2 regions of the Paenibacillus sp. MER 99-2 genome follow, and region 2 is predicted to be linked to the other one. Evidence: predicted binding sites of a transcription regulator. Region 2 holds the regulator's gene; the other holds the start of a gene.
What was found. Region 2 encodes CtsR, which represses protease genes until heat stress. Its sites were predicted from a motif close to ATGGTCAATAAAGGTCAAACA; they were not measured.
Positions count from the first base shown of each region.

Region 1 (7,065 bases), on a different contig from region 2:
GATACCTTGGATATCGGAAGATACGATTTCGTCTTCAGTGTATCCGAAAGTTTGTGGATCGGAAGCTTCTTTCATTACTGCGTTAACTTCTTCAGCAGTAACTTTTTTACCCAATACAGTTACAAGCTCAGTCAGGGAACCAGTTGCTACTGGTACACGTTGAGCTGCACCGTCCAATTTACCTTGCAGTTCAGGGATAACCAAACCGATTGCTTTAGCAGCACCAGTTGTGTTAGGGATGATGTTTTCAGCCGCTGCGCGAGCACGACGGAAGTCACCTTTAGGGTGTGGAGCATCCAAAGTGTTTTGGTCGCCAGTGTAAGCGTGAATTGTAGTCATCAAACCTTGAACGATTCCGAATTTGTCTTGCAACGTTTTTGCCATAGGTGCCAGGCAGTTCGTTGTGCAAGATGCGCCGGAGATTACAGTTTCAGTACCGTCGAGGATTTCATGGTTTACGTTGTAAACGATGGTTTTCATGTCGCCAGTAGCTGGTGCGGAGATAACAACTTTCTTAGCTCCACCTTTCAAGTGTTTCTCAGCAGCTTCTTTAGTTGTGAAGAAACCAGTACATTCCAGAACGATATCTACACCGAGGTCTCCCCAAGGAAGTTCTTCTGGGTTGCGGTTAGCCAATACTTTAACTTCTTTGCCGTTCACTTTGAAGAAGCCATCATGTACTTCAACATCGCCATCGAAGCGACCTTGAGTTGTATCATATTTGAGCAAATGAGCCAGCATTTTAGCATCAGTCAAGTCGTTGATTGCTACAACTTCAATGCCCTCTACATTTTGAATACGACGGAATGCCAAACGACCAATACGTCCAAAACCGTTAATACCTACTTTAATCATGAGTAAGTTCCTCCCAAGTTTTGATTGATTTTTTTATGAAGCTATATATTCAAGACAGACCGTGAAGTCCGTCAAGACAACAAATTTGAAGTGTTCTAGAAAATTAATTCTCATTCCAGTTCGGCAACGATGACTTTGGCAGCAGCCTCATCAATAATCAAAATATCTTCCTGGCCGAATCTAAGCACGGAGTGAATGGCAGCCGCTTTGCTTTTGCCACCCGCAATTCCGATCACTACATCGGTTCGTTCAATATCTTGAAGTCGCATACCGAGTGTAAGCATGGTGTGAACCACGTTACCCTGATCATTAAAATAATAACCGAATGATTCCGATACGGCTCCTTGCTCCTGAAGCTCTTCCACAATCTCTGTAGCAAGTTTGCGTCGCCGTGCCATCTCCACGGCATCACCGATTCCGTGAATAACGATGCGCGATTGTCTAATCAGCTGTAGAATCTCCTGGACACCCGGATCTTGAACAAGGGATTCATAGGCATGGTCACTAAGCAAATCCGGTACATGCAGGAGTTTGTATTGTGCTCCTACCCGTTTTGCCATCGTGGATGCGATCGTATTGGCCTGAATTTCGAGACTTTCTCCTAGTCCACCGCGTGCAGGGACGAACCAGACACCTTTGAGTGGTGTTGGCGGATTAAGCTGCTCTGCAACTTCAGCCGTTGTTGAACCGCCTGTTACGGCAACAACGTCGTTATCATTCATAATATTGCCGAGAGCCTTCGCTCCGGCCTTGCCCAGTTCCCGTTTGGCAAATGGAGATACGTCCGAATCGCCAGGAACAACGACTACCTTTTGCAGACCGTAGGCTTGCTTGATGCGCTCTTCCAGTTCGGACAATCCGAACAGCTCTTTGGCGACAGGTTCTAACTGCTGCAGCAAATCATGACCTGCCTCGCTGATCTTCATTCCTGTACTGTCAATTTCAATAAGTCCCTGAGCCTTTAATAGATCGGTCTCAGCCCTCAGAACCCGCTCGGTCATCTGCATGGAATTAGCTAACGTTCTTCGTCCAATCACATCCGATAACATGATCTGGTGTAGAATCGTATACCTCTTCTTCAAGACATCCATGAGATCAGGCAGAAGCTGCTTTTGCACTTCTAAAATCTTTCGCATGCTTTCCACTCCCGCAAGCTTCTCGTTCCAAGCTCTCTTTCATGGCCTCAAAATGTCCCGGGTTAACTTTTTAAGTCCCACGTCTATTCTACCTAAAACTGACGCGACATGCAAGTGTTTCAAACGCCCCATTTCATAACGTTTCTCTGAGCTTGTACGCGCTTATTTTCACAATCTTGAGCTTCTAGTAAGTGTTGAATCTGTTTCACGCTATATATAGAAGAAAGTCTACATTCTCATCTACATATGGCTTCATTTCTACCTTGCTCAACATGTGCAAAACCTCTTATAGCATGTACTTAAATACATTCTTTATCCACTTATCTTCATCATGATCATTTTCGTTGTATTCCAAACTACGAGGCTGATCATTTGCTTGCATTTCGAACACGCTTAAGATATAATCATTAATGCTGTCACATATTTGAAGCTCATTTATGTGCAAGCATCTGCGCTACGAAAGAGTAGCCAACAATTCATGTGCGCCCGTGGTCCAATGGATATGACGTAGGCCTCCGAAGCCTGAGATCCAAGTTCGATTCTTGGCGGGCGCGCCATTCTTATTTCGTAGTACATAACCCTTTTAACCAATGAAACCGGAAAGGTTTCTTTTTTTTCAAAGTTAGTTTGACTTTCTTTGACTTTTTGTTTGGAATTGTTTATGATGTGGGTAATACGGTAACAGTTTAAATATAAACACCAATTTAACATTTACATTTCCGAGGAGGTTTTTCACGTGAGTTATATTCCAATGGTCGTTGAACAGAGCAACCGCGGTGAGCGGGCCTATGACATCTATTCCAGATTGCTGAAGGATCGTATCATCTTCCTTGGCAGTGACGTGAATGACGTTGTGGCGAATGCCATTATGGCACAGATGTTATTCTTGGCTGCAGAAGATCCAGAGAAAGACATTCACTTATACATCAACAGCCCAGGCGGATCCATCACAGCCGGTATGGCCATTTACGATACAATGCAATTCATCAAACCAGATGTATCTACAATTTGCGTAGGTATGGCAGCTTCCATGGGTGCATTCTTGCTTAATGCGGGTGCCAAAGGTAAACGTTTTGCATTGCCTAACAGTGAGATCATGATTCACCAACCACTTGGTGGAGCGCAAGGTCAAGCTACAGATATCGAAATCCGTGCTCGTCGCATTCTGAAAATGCGTGACACATTGAACCGCATCATCTCCGAGCGTTCCGGTCAACCCCTGGAGCGTATCGAGAAAGATACAGATCGTGACTACTTCATGAGTGCTGCTGAAGCTGCCGATTACGGTATCATTGATAAAGTTATCGAAAGAGTAGGTTCAGAAGGCGTATAATCGCAGAACTCACCTATAGAGTCATAATTTGAAGCCTTCTTGGCTGCTAACTATGAACTAGTAAAATCCCACCATTCTACGAATGGTGGGATTTTTTTGTCATTTTATGATGATGGCAACTGCAATTGCGCGTCGTTAAACTGCCGTTCTATACGTGATAAATCCTGATATTTATTAAACATATGATAACGTTTCTGCTCTTACTTTTCAGTCGCTACTCCACTGAATGGCGTTGCACCTTTAGGAAGCACTTCTTTGTACGTGAATGGGAACTCCGGGAACCCTTCAGCATATGCAGTGTACTCATACAGTTGGAAGAACACGACAATGCCCGTTGGCGTAACGTAGAAGTCCTGGTCTTTGTTCAAGCCAGTGTATCCATCCAGATAACCGCCACGTGCTTTAAGCTGAGTTCCTACTTTTTTGCCAAGCGTGTCACGCATCGCTGTATTGTTTTGAAGCACGTCATTCAGCGACAGTTCCTTGCCCGTTTCTAGATCAAACGTGTGTCCTGAACGGGTCGTCATGCCATGAGCTCCTGCATAATCCTCATAGCGCTGTGTAATGAGTCCCAGCACGCCATTTTCGTTATATGTCACAACATATGTGCTCTCAAAAGCGTACGGGCGATTCGCAGTGGCAGCTCCATATTCACCAGCCTGCTTCTTGAAGTCTGTTACAAACGCATCAGCCTCATCCTTCAGCACCTTGTTGATTGCCGCTTGAGCTTTATCATTCGCCAGTCCGCTCACCTGCGGATATTGGATATCCACTTCAGCATTTTTGACAGTCGCTTTCACCGTAGTTGCTTTTACCGTTACATTATTCTGCTTCACTTTGCTAAGTGTTAACGTCTTCGCTTGCCCATTCCAGCTTCCCTGAACACCCAGATAATCTCTCATCGCAGAGAAAGGAATGTATAATCGCCCTTGAATCAGCTTCGCCTCAACACCCGGATAATAGTTGTTCACTCTAAGCATTGGCGATCCATCAGCTAGACTAATTCTCATCTTATTGTTAGCTGCGGTCAGCGTATACTCTTTGTTCTTTGCGTCATACGTTAACGTTCCGCCTGCAACATCTTTGACCGCAGTTAGAGACACCCATGTAGATCCACCCTGCAGAAGCCCTTTTTGAGTCAGCGTTTTACCTGCCGATTTCAGTGTTACTTCCGTTGGAGTCGTTACTTTAGTTGAGACCGAAGCCGCTTGAACCGAACTTTCCTGCCACCCTGCTCCACTACCTACAATAATTCCAGCCGCCAGCAACGCACTTGTCCATTTCTTCCATGATGTCATATATAAAAACTCCTCTCCATAATTCACACTAAGGGTTCATTGCGTATGTATGTTGAACGATAATGCCTCATACGCTCACCTCTTTATTATAATTAACCCATTTGAGGAAAGGTTTACAGCTCCAGTTACAATCTTGACGATAAAGTTGAAATAAATTGCGCCGAAAATGACCGTTTTGTCACGAACATATATACAAAAAAGATACTAAATGAACGATAAATAGAGGTCTGCCAGTCCAATAATTCATTAAACAACATCAGTAAACTCACCGATATTATGAATTAGGGTTAACCCGCACACCTTTAGAAAAAAAGACAATATGAGAAGAGGAAAGAGGAAACGTTATATGATTATTAGGAAATGTATTGCCCTGTTGTTGATCTGTTCCCTATTGCTCACAATTTATCCCGAAACTGGACATTCAGCAGCAACTACAGAAGGCAGCAAGGAAAAAGTAAGACACCGTACAACCTACATATTTGATGAAAGACAACAGCAGGTCACTGTACGAACAACGGTAATTAGTTATGACACAGGTGTGAAAAAGGTTAAGGAGTATGATTTCAGCGACTCATCGTTGCAGCCCTCTTCATATCGATTCACTTCGACTAACGGATTCAACCAACAAGACGGTGTTGTCGTAGACACTCCACAAGGATTGAAGGCATATACATTAGCCTACCTGAACACAGGTGCCGTCATTTATGAATATGACTATGCCTCCATTAAGCTTCGCAAAATCACAGAGATCAAATCCAACAACTGGCTCAAACTTTGGGCCAAACAAGGGCTGTACTCCGTAAGATCGGATAACGGTGATACCCAGTACTATTCCCTTGTAGATAACAAACGAGTTTTATCCAATGGCAGCATCATTACTAGCCAAGATGTGACAGATACTAAATTCAGTACAAGCAGTTCAGCTGCGTCCACACCTCTCGGTGCATACTGTCCTGACGTAAAATTCACCGGTTGCTTTATCCTCTTATTTGGCGGATTAAAGGGTAGCCCAGTGAAAGTAACCAAAAATGACATTGTGTACGACACCAAACAACCTGTCTCCAGTAAGACGTTTATGGCAGGTGACACAAAAATCAAGTGGACTAGTACTTATAAAGAACAGACCTACCGTGCGGTTGTAGAGGGGATTCGCGGCGGAAAAGCGACCTCACTTTTCAAAGGCGAAGTCAGAGATGTAAAAACGTTCGTCTCGCCTAATCTTAAGTATTTGGTTCTGATTGCTGATCCCTCGGTAGGAATTAAGAAAACCAAGGCTAGCAAGGTGCTTGTATATGATCTCAAAACATTGAAGCAGGTTCGATCCTACGAAAGCTTGTACCGGGCGAGCGTGGAAGGGATACAATGGGCCTCAGATGATTTGTATGTCATCGATTATTATTTCTCTAACCCACAGGCATACCCACCTTCCTTCTACTATATTCCGGAAGGAAAACACTTTAAGATTGAGTACAGTCAATATAGAGATTGGGTCAATTATTGGGATTCCTTCTCTTATGAGGGCATGTTTTTTTTAACACTACCTGTAGCGATTACTTCTGGTGAAGGTGTACTTCGTTATAACGGACAACCTACGTTCTACATGAACGGCTTGTATTATGTTCCTTTAGAGGAGTTCACGAATGCCTTTCATATCCAATATGAAATCCAAGGGGGAGACCTGCTATTCAAGCGGAATAGTAGAACCAGTAAGCTCGCCGTCAGTCAAAGCAAGCAACAGGTTGTCGGGGGTAAGGTTTATCTTCCACTGGGGCAATGGAACAAGGATCTCGGGCTTAAGGTATCCATTGCAAGCAAACATGTCATGAATACCGAGCTGCAATTCAGTGATGAGGAACGCAAAACGGATGCTGCAATGACACCTGCACCGCTCCCTTATCGGGCAACTGTAGAAGAAGTGAAGCAGGTGGCCGGGGATTATACTTCTTTCGTAGGTACCCAGCCTTATGAGATGAGTGATGCAGATCGCGCTGCATTTCGTAATATAGAAGTTGTGTTGAATCACAATCGTACGTTACGAATTCGGATGCAGAATTATAAGAGTAATGGACAAACGCTCCATGTGAAGATATTAAGTAACGATTACAGCAAAGTGTTAATGGACATTCCCGTGGATATGGTCAATAGATACGAGGCAACATCCACTGCTATACCAACCGATGTATTGGAAAACGGAGTAGCAACCATCGCCATTCCTTACAATTTAGAGGTGTATCTTGCATATAAGCTACAACTACCGGTCTTTGACCCTAATCGATTTTAAGCTATTAGCATCCACTTAAAACTTTACGATTACCGCAAATAAATCTTAATTTCGCCCACTTGCAATACATTAACCCGTTAAGCTTTTTCATGGGCAAAACAATGTAGACCTCATCTACGATACAAATAACGAAAAGCGACCACCCGCATTATGCTGGTGGTC
Region 1 covers NZ_JAMAUZ010000010.1:40,312-47,376, reverse strand. Annotated here, with positions in the region: gene gap (type I glyceraldehyde-3-phosphate dehydrogenase) at 1-855, opposite strand, end outside; gene M3636_RS25845 (sugar-binding transcriptional regulator) at 966-1,991, opposite strand; tRNA gene M3636_RS25840 (tRNA-Arg) at 2,474-2,548, shown strand; gene clpP (ATP-dependent Clp endopeptidase proteolytic subunit ClpP) at 2,728-3,324, shown strand; gene M3636_RS25830 (stalk domain-containing protein) at 3,525-4,622, opposite strand; gene M3636_RS25825 (hypothetical protein) at 4,969-6,903, shown strand.
Region 1: clpP (ATP-dependent Clp endopeptidase proteolytic subunit ClpP) is a predicted target of CtsR. The motif match lies at 2,616-2,636, and genes of this name have one in related genera.

Region 2 (7,065 bases):
CAGCAAGTGATACCCTTGCTTTTCAATTGGATAATCCACGCATTCAGCAAGAGATTGTTCCTTACTTTATGGCGCGCATCGTGAGTGTGGAGCAATTTATTTCTCAGTATCCGTTCGCCAGTCAGGATTCCCCCGTACAGATTGCTCTTCAGGTTAAGGATGCTCATGCACCTTGGAACGAAGGTGTGTGGCAATTAAATGTTGCCATGAATGGTACGGCTTCAATCTGGAAGGCTTCCGAACCTGTTTCTGAAGATCAGACGGTACAGATGGATATTCAATCCCTTACTGCTGTGTTGATGGGATACCGAAGACCGGCTGAAATGGCTAAGATAGGCAGAATTCATGGGCCGGCTGAAGCGGTTAATGCTTTGGAGAATGCAATTCCTTTACGGGAAACGTATTTACTTGATTTCTTCTAAAGCATTAGATTGATTGATCAAGAGATTATAAGGCTTATTTTAATTGAAGCACTGATGGCTCTCATGAAATTACCTGATATAGCATGAAGGCGTAACGGTAAGACAAATGGACTTCTCCAGCTCTTTTGGAGAGGTTTTTTTGTGTCCAAAGAATATTTCGTGTAAAATCGTAAAAAATGAATAGTGACCCCACTTGGCAAAATCACAAAATATGCTATAATGTATATAAAGTCAAAGAAAGTCAAAGTCAACTGAGATCATCATTTTGTTTGACTTTCTTATGCCATTCGCTGAGTAAAGTGCGACTACACTTTTCTTTGCGGAACAAGCAGTATCAAAGGACCTTCGAGCGGCCTATACTCTCCCGGTAACACTTGTTGTATCCAGATTCGGTGTTTTACGGAATGGTTAAATGGGATGAGAAGGTGCACTCTGTAGGGGCGTGTGGGTCCTTATTGACTTAACGTTTCAGACAGTGGAGGATGAGTGGATGCGTAATATCTCTGATATTATCGAACAATATCTGAAGAGTATTCTGCATGAAAGTCCCGAAGGAATGGTTGAAATTCAGCGTAATGATCTGGCAGACCAATTCTCATGCGTGCCTTCTCAGATTAATTACGTCATCAGCACCCGGTTTACCCTTGAGAAGGGTTATCTGGTGGAAAGCAAACGCGGTGGCGGTGGTTATGTACGTATTCAACGGATCGAACTACCTGCTCACTCAGCACTGCATAACCATTTGCATCATAGTATTGGAGATGAGATCGGGCAGACTGCTGCCGAAGGTCTAATCTACCAACTTGAGGAAGCACGTTTCTTGAGCAAACGAGAGGCGGGGTTGATGCGGGCGGCTGTATCGAGAGAAATTATTTTGGTCAAACTTCCTTACCGGGATCAAATTCGTGCCAGAATGTTGAAGGCGATGTTAATATCTTTGCTCGGTAAATGAAAACTATCGGGACCAAAGGAGGTACATCAATGCTTTGCCAAGAATGCAATAATCGTCCGGCTACACTTCATTTCACGAAGATTGTGAACGGAGAGAAGACGGAATTTCATATCTGCGAGTCGTGTGCTCGTGAAAAAGGGGAAATGATTCCTGGAACAGCAGGTGGATTCTCCATTCATAACTTGTTGTCCGGTCTGCTTGATTTCGACCCATCTGGCAAAGGTGGATCAGCAGGAACACCACCTGCTCAATCCCTTCGATGTGAAGAATGTGGCATGACGTATTCCCAATTTAGTAAAATCGGCCGGTTCGGCTGTAGCTCATGCTATAAATATTTTGATAGCCGTCTAGACCCGTTGTTCAAAAGGGTGCATGGCAGCACCTCCCACGTAGGTAAAGTACCTGCACGGGCTGGTGGTCGTATCAAGGTGAAACGACAAATTGCAGATTTGAAACGTACTCTTCAAGAAAGTATCACGCAAGAAGAATTCGAAGAAGCTGCTCAAATTCGTGACCAGATCAGAGAACTTGAAAAAGAAATAGCACAGGAGTAAAGTTTGTCATGAGTAGGAGGGATGCGTAATGCCTAATCTGCCTTTTACAGAGAAGGCGCTCAGCGATTGGATGCGCAGTGATGCGGCTGATTCAGAAATCGTCATTAGCAGCCGTGTCCGGATCGCACGCAACCTGCAGCATTATCCATTTCCGATGCTTGCATCCAATGAGCAATCGGAGGAAGTGCTGAATAAGCTGAGCGAAGTACTTCAATACGACGATGTTCATGCTTTTGGAAATTTTCACACACTGGATCTAATCGATATTGATGAGCTTGACAAACGTGTGTTGGTGGAGAAACATCTGATTAGTCCCAGTCTAGCGAATGAATCCAAGAACGGTGCTGTCATCCTTAGTGAGGATGAGTCTGTCAGTATCATGATTAATGAGGAGGATCATCTTAGGATCCAATGCCTCTATCCGGGGTTCCAGGTGAAAGAAGCTTGGGAGAAAGCTTCTGCGATAGATGATGCTTTTGAAGCGCATGTGGATTATGCATTTGATGATCGTAGAGGATACTTGACCAGCTGTCCTACCAATGTCGGTACAGGTGTAAGGGCATCCGTAATGATGCATTTGCCGGCTCTTGTCATGACACAACAGATTGGACGTATTCTAACGGCGGTTTCCCAGGTAGGGCTTACTGTCCGCGGGATTTACGGTGAAGGTAGCGAAGCAATGGGCAACCTATTCCAGATCTCTAACCAGATCACGCTAGGACAGACCGAGCAAGAAGTTATCGAAAATCTGCACAGTGTTGTGTTACAGATGATTGGACATGAACGTACCGCTAGAGAGCGACTGATCACCGACTCAAGACTGCGTATTACGGACAGGGTTATGCGATCTTATGGCATACTGTCTCACGCAGCCATAGTCGACTCGAAGGAAGCTGCACAGCGTCTCTCCGACGTTCGTCTTGGTGTAGATCTAGGTCTGTTGGAAGGACTTACTATACCGGTGATGAACGAGTTGAACGTCATGACTCAGCCTGGTTTCTTGCAGAAAACATTCGGGGAAGATATGCGCACAGATGAACGAGATATCTACCGTGCTCAGCTCATTCGTGATACGATCAACCCAGCAAAGTAAGTTAGCCTTTTCAGATTTATAAATGAGGTTTCACGCTGCAATTGCAGCTTTTATATAATATGGCAATTTGCATCAAGGTATTTGCAACGAAGCTGCAATAATTGATGTGAACAGCTGAATGATTTTATTCGCAGCATGGCTGCAGACAACGTGTTATAAAGAATACGGTGGAAGAGCTTGTTTTAAGGGGCTCTAACCCGTTTTATCCAAAACCATGGAGGTGCAGGAGATATGATGTTTGGAAGATTTACGGAGCGTGCCCAAAAGGTACTCGCATTAGCGCAGGAAGAAGCTGTCCGTCTCGGTCATAATAACATCGGTACTGAGCACATTTTGCTCGGCCTCATTCGTGAAGGCGAAGGTATTGCAGCCAAAGCGCTGATCGGCCTGGGACTCGGATTGGAAAAAATTCAGGATGAAGTAGAAACGCTGATTGGCCGTGGTCAGGAGCAACCTACTAACATTGCATATACGCCTCGTGCGAAAAAAGTAATTGAGCTATCTATGGATGAAGCCCGCAAATTGGGTCACACATATGTAGGAACAGAACACATCTTGCTTGGATTGATCCGTGAAGGTGAAGGTGTAGCAGCACGTGTACTTAACAACTTAGGTATTAGCTTGAACAAAGCTCGTCAGCAAGTTCTTCAATTGCTGGGTAGCAGCGAAGCGGTATCAAGTCATAACGGAACACCTGCTAATGTTAGCACGCCAACACTCGACAGCTTGGCTCGGGACCTCACGGCCTATGCGAAGGAAAACAACCTTGATCCTGTTATCGGGCGTAGCAAAGAGATTGAGCGCGTAATTCAAGTGCTGAGTCGTCGTACGAAGAACAATCCGGTATTGATCGGTGAACCAGGGGTAGGTAAAACAGCGATTGCTGAAGGGCTTGCCCAAAAAATTATTGCAAACGAAATTCCAGAAACATTGCGTGACAAACGCGTTATGACACTGGATATGGGTTCAGTTGTAGCGGGTACGAAATACCGTGGTGAATTCGAAGATCGCTTGAAAAAAATTATGGATGAGATTCGCCAAGCGGGTAACATCGTCCTGTTTATTGATGAGTTGCATACCTTGATCGGTGCAGGTGGAGCAGAAGGTGCAATCGATGCTTCTAACATTTTGAAGCCGGCTCTGGCACGTGGAGAATTGCAGTGCATTGGTGCAACAACGCTGGATGAATATCGTAAATATATTGAAAAAGATGCAGCGCTTGAGCGTCGTTTCCAACCTATTACGGTGGATCAACCATCCCCAGAAGAAGCTATTCAAATTTTGCACGGCTTGCGTGACCGTTATGAAGCCCATCACCGTGTGAAAATCACAGATGAAGCAATTGTACAGGCGGTTAAATTGTCTGATCGATATATCACTGACCGTTTCTTGCCGGACAAAGCGATCGACTTGATCGATGAAGCGGGTTCCAAAGTAAGGTTGAACTCATATACAGTACCGCCAAACTTGAAACAACTGGAGAGCCGTCTTGAAGATATCCGCAAGGAGAAAGATGCAGCGGTGCAAAGCCAGGAGTTCGAGAAAGCAGCAGCTCTGCGTGATACGGAACAAAAAATCCGTGAAGAGCTCGATGTAACGAAGAACCAATGGAAAGAAAAACAAGGTCGCACGGATTCTGAGGTAACTCCTGAGGATATCGCACAGGTGGTAGCCAACTGGACTGGAATTCCGGTGAACAAGCTGAAAGAAGAAGAAACGCAGCGCTTGATGAACCTGGAGCAGATTCTCCATGAACGTGTTATCGGTCAAGATGAAGCTGTTAAATCGGTCAGCCGTGCAGTACGTCGTGCTCGTGCTGGTCTGAAGGATCCGAAACGTCCAATGGGTTCATTTATCTTCCTCGGTCCTACTGGGGTTGGTAAAACCGAGCTGGCTCGTGCACTGGCTGAAGCGATGTTTGGTGATGAGAATGCAGTAATTCGTATCGATATGTCTGAGTATGGTGAGAAACACTCCACATCAAGATTGGTCGGAGCGCCTCCAGGATATGTCGGTTATGAAGAAGGCGGTCAGTTGACAGAGAAAGTTCGTCGCAAACCGTACTCCGTTGTGCTCTTGGATGAAGTCGAAAAAGCACACCCAGAAGTATTCAACATTCTGTTGCAAGTGCTTGAAGATGGCCGTCTCACAGATTCCAAAGGCCGCGTAGTTGACTTCCGCAACACGTTGATCATCCTGACATCCAATGTGGGTGCAGAAGCGATTAAACGTAACTCTACGCTTGGATTCACTGCTGTGGTAGATGCAGGAGCGGATTATGACAACATGAAGGGTAAAGTTATGGATGAGCTGAAGAAAAGCTTCCGTCCAGAATTCCTTAACCGGATTGATGAAATTATCGTCTTCCATTCTCTAGAAGAAAAACACATTGCTGAGATTGTTACACTCATGAGTGAAGAACTTCGGAAACGCCTGCGTGAATACGAAGTGGACTTCGAGCTTACGGACAATGCGAAGGCATTCCTTGCCAAAGCGGGCTTCGATCCAGCTTATGGTGCGCGTCCACTACGTCGGGCAATCCAGAAGCATATCGAAGACAAATTGTCAGAAGAATTGCTTACAGGTAATGTAGTTAAAGGTGATTCCTTGCTGATTGATGAGGATAATGGCGCCTTGTCTGTAACCAAAAAAGATATTGTTCCATCCACAGAAGAGATCGAAACGAAGTAATCCAATCTGGATCATTCGTGAAATAGATTCGTGGGAAATACTAAAGACCTTTCTGGCTTTGTGCCAGAGAGGTCTTTTTTGTGATCTGAGCAGTCTAGCTTCTTACCATTGATGAGGTGGCAACAACAGGTGTAGAAACTTCAGGAACATGTGTAAAGTTTACGATAATCCTTTACGAAAAATCTCAAACAATGGTAAACTTTTATTAACCCTGCGCGTTAGGAAGTCGGGGCATAATTCGTCGAATAATGCAAAATGTTGTTATAAAATAAATGGTAGGAGTGCTGAAGTGGCCAAAGTAAAAACCAAGTTTCAATGTACGGAATGCGGCTATGAAGCCCCCAAATGGTATGGTAAGTGTCCAGGTTGTCAGTCATGGAATTCAATGATAGAAGAAACTGAAACGGTGGTCAAAACACAAGGGAGGAATTCTCCCCTTTTTGACAGTAAAGATAAACCGCTTCCTATCATAGATATAGATAGCGGTCAGGAGCCGCGAGTGCAGACTGGAATCGGAGAACTGAACCGTGTATTGGGTGGCGGGATCGTTCCAGGTTCTCTCGTTCTGGTGGGCGGAGACCCGGGAATTGGAAAATCAACATTAATGTTGCAGACGTCTCATGCGTTGACACATTCAGGATTACGTGTGTTGTATGTATCAGGCGAGGAATCGGTAAAACAGACCAAATTAAGAGCAGATCGTCTTGGCGCACTATCTCCTGAGCTGTATGTGCTGTGTGAAACCAATATGGAACGTGTTGAGGAAGCGGTGGAGCAGATCCAGCCGCATTTTCTTGTCATCGACTCGATTCAGACGGTATATTTGCCCGAAGTTACCAGTGCACCGGGAAGTGTAGCCCAGGTAAGGGAATGTACATCAAGGTTCATGCGAATTGCCAAAGGCCGAGGCATTGCAACGGTTCTCGTGGGGCATGTTACCAAGGAAGGTGCCATTGCCGGACCACGTATGCTAGAACATATGGTGGATTGTGTGCTCTATTTTGAAGGGGAGCGTCATCATACCTATCGGTTGTTGCGGGCAGTGAAGAACCGTTTTGGTTCCACGAATGAGATCGGTATTTTTGAAATGGGTGAAGATGGGCTTCGTGAAGTCGGTAATCCATCAGAGCTCTTTCTGTCTGAACGTCCACTCGGCGTAGCTGGATCTACAGTTGTAGCGAGCATGGAAGGCACACGTCCCTTACTCGTGGAGCTACAGGCATTGATCTCTGCCACTCATTTCCCATCTCCGCGTCGTATGGCGACAGGCATAGACCATCACCGGTTAAACCTGATCATCGCTGTATTGGAGAAGCGCATGGGGATGTTTCTGCAAACCCAGGATGCCTATCT
Region 2 covers NZ_JAMAUZ010000014.1:55,989-63,053, reverse strand. Annotated here, with positions in the region: gene M3636_RS28175 (GNAT family N-acetyltransferase) at 1-422, shown strand, start outside; gene M3636_RS28170 (CtsR family transcriptional regulator) at 913-1,374, shown strand; gene mcsA (protein-arginine kinase activator protein McsA) at 1,404-1,928, shown strand; gene mcsB (protein-arginine kinase McsB) at 1,957-3,021, shown strand; gene M3636_RS28155 (ATP-dependent Clp protease ATP-binding subunit) at 3,253-5,712, shown strand; gene radA (DNA repair protein RadA) at 6,002-7,065, shown strand, end outside.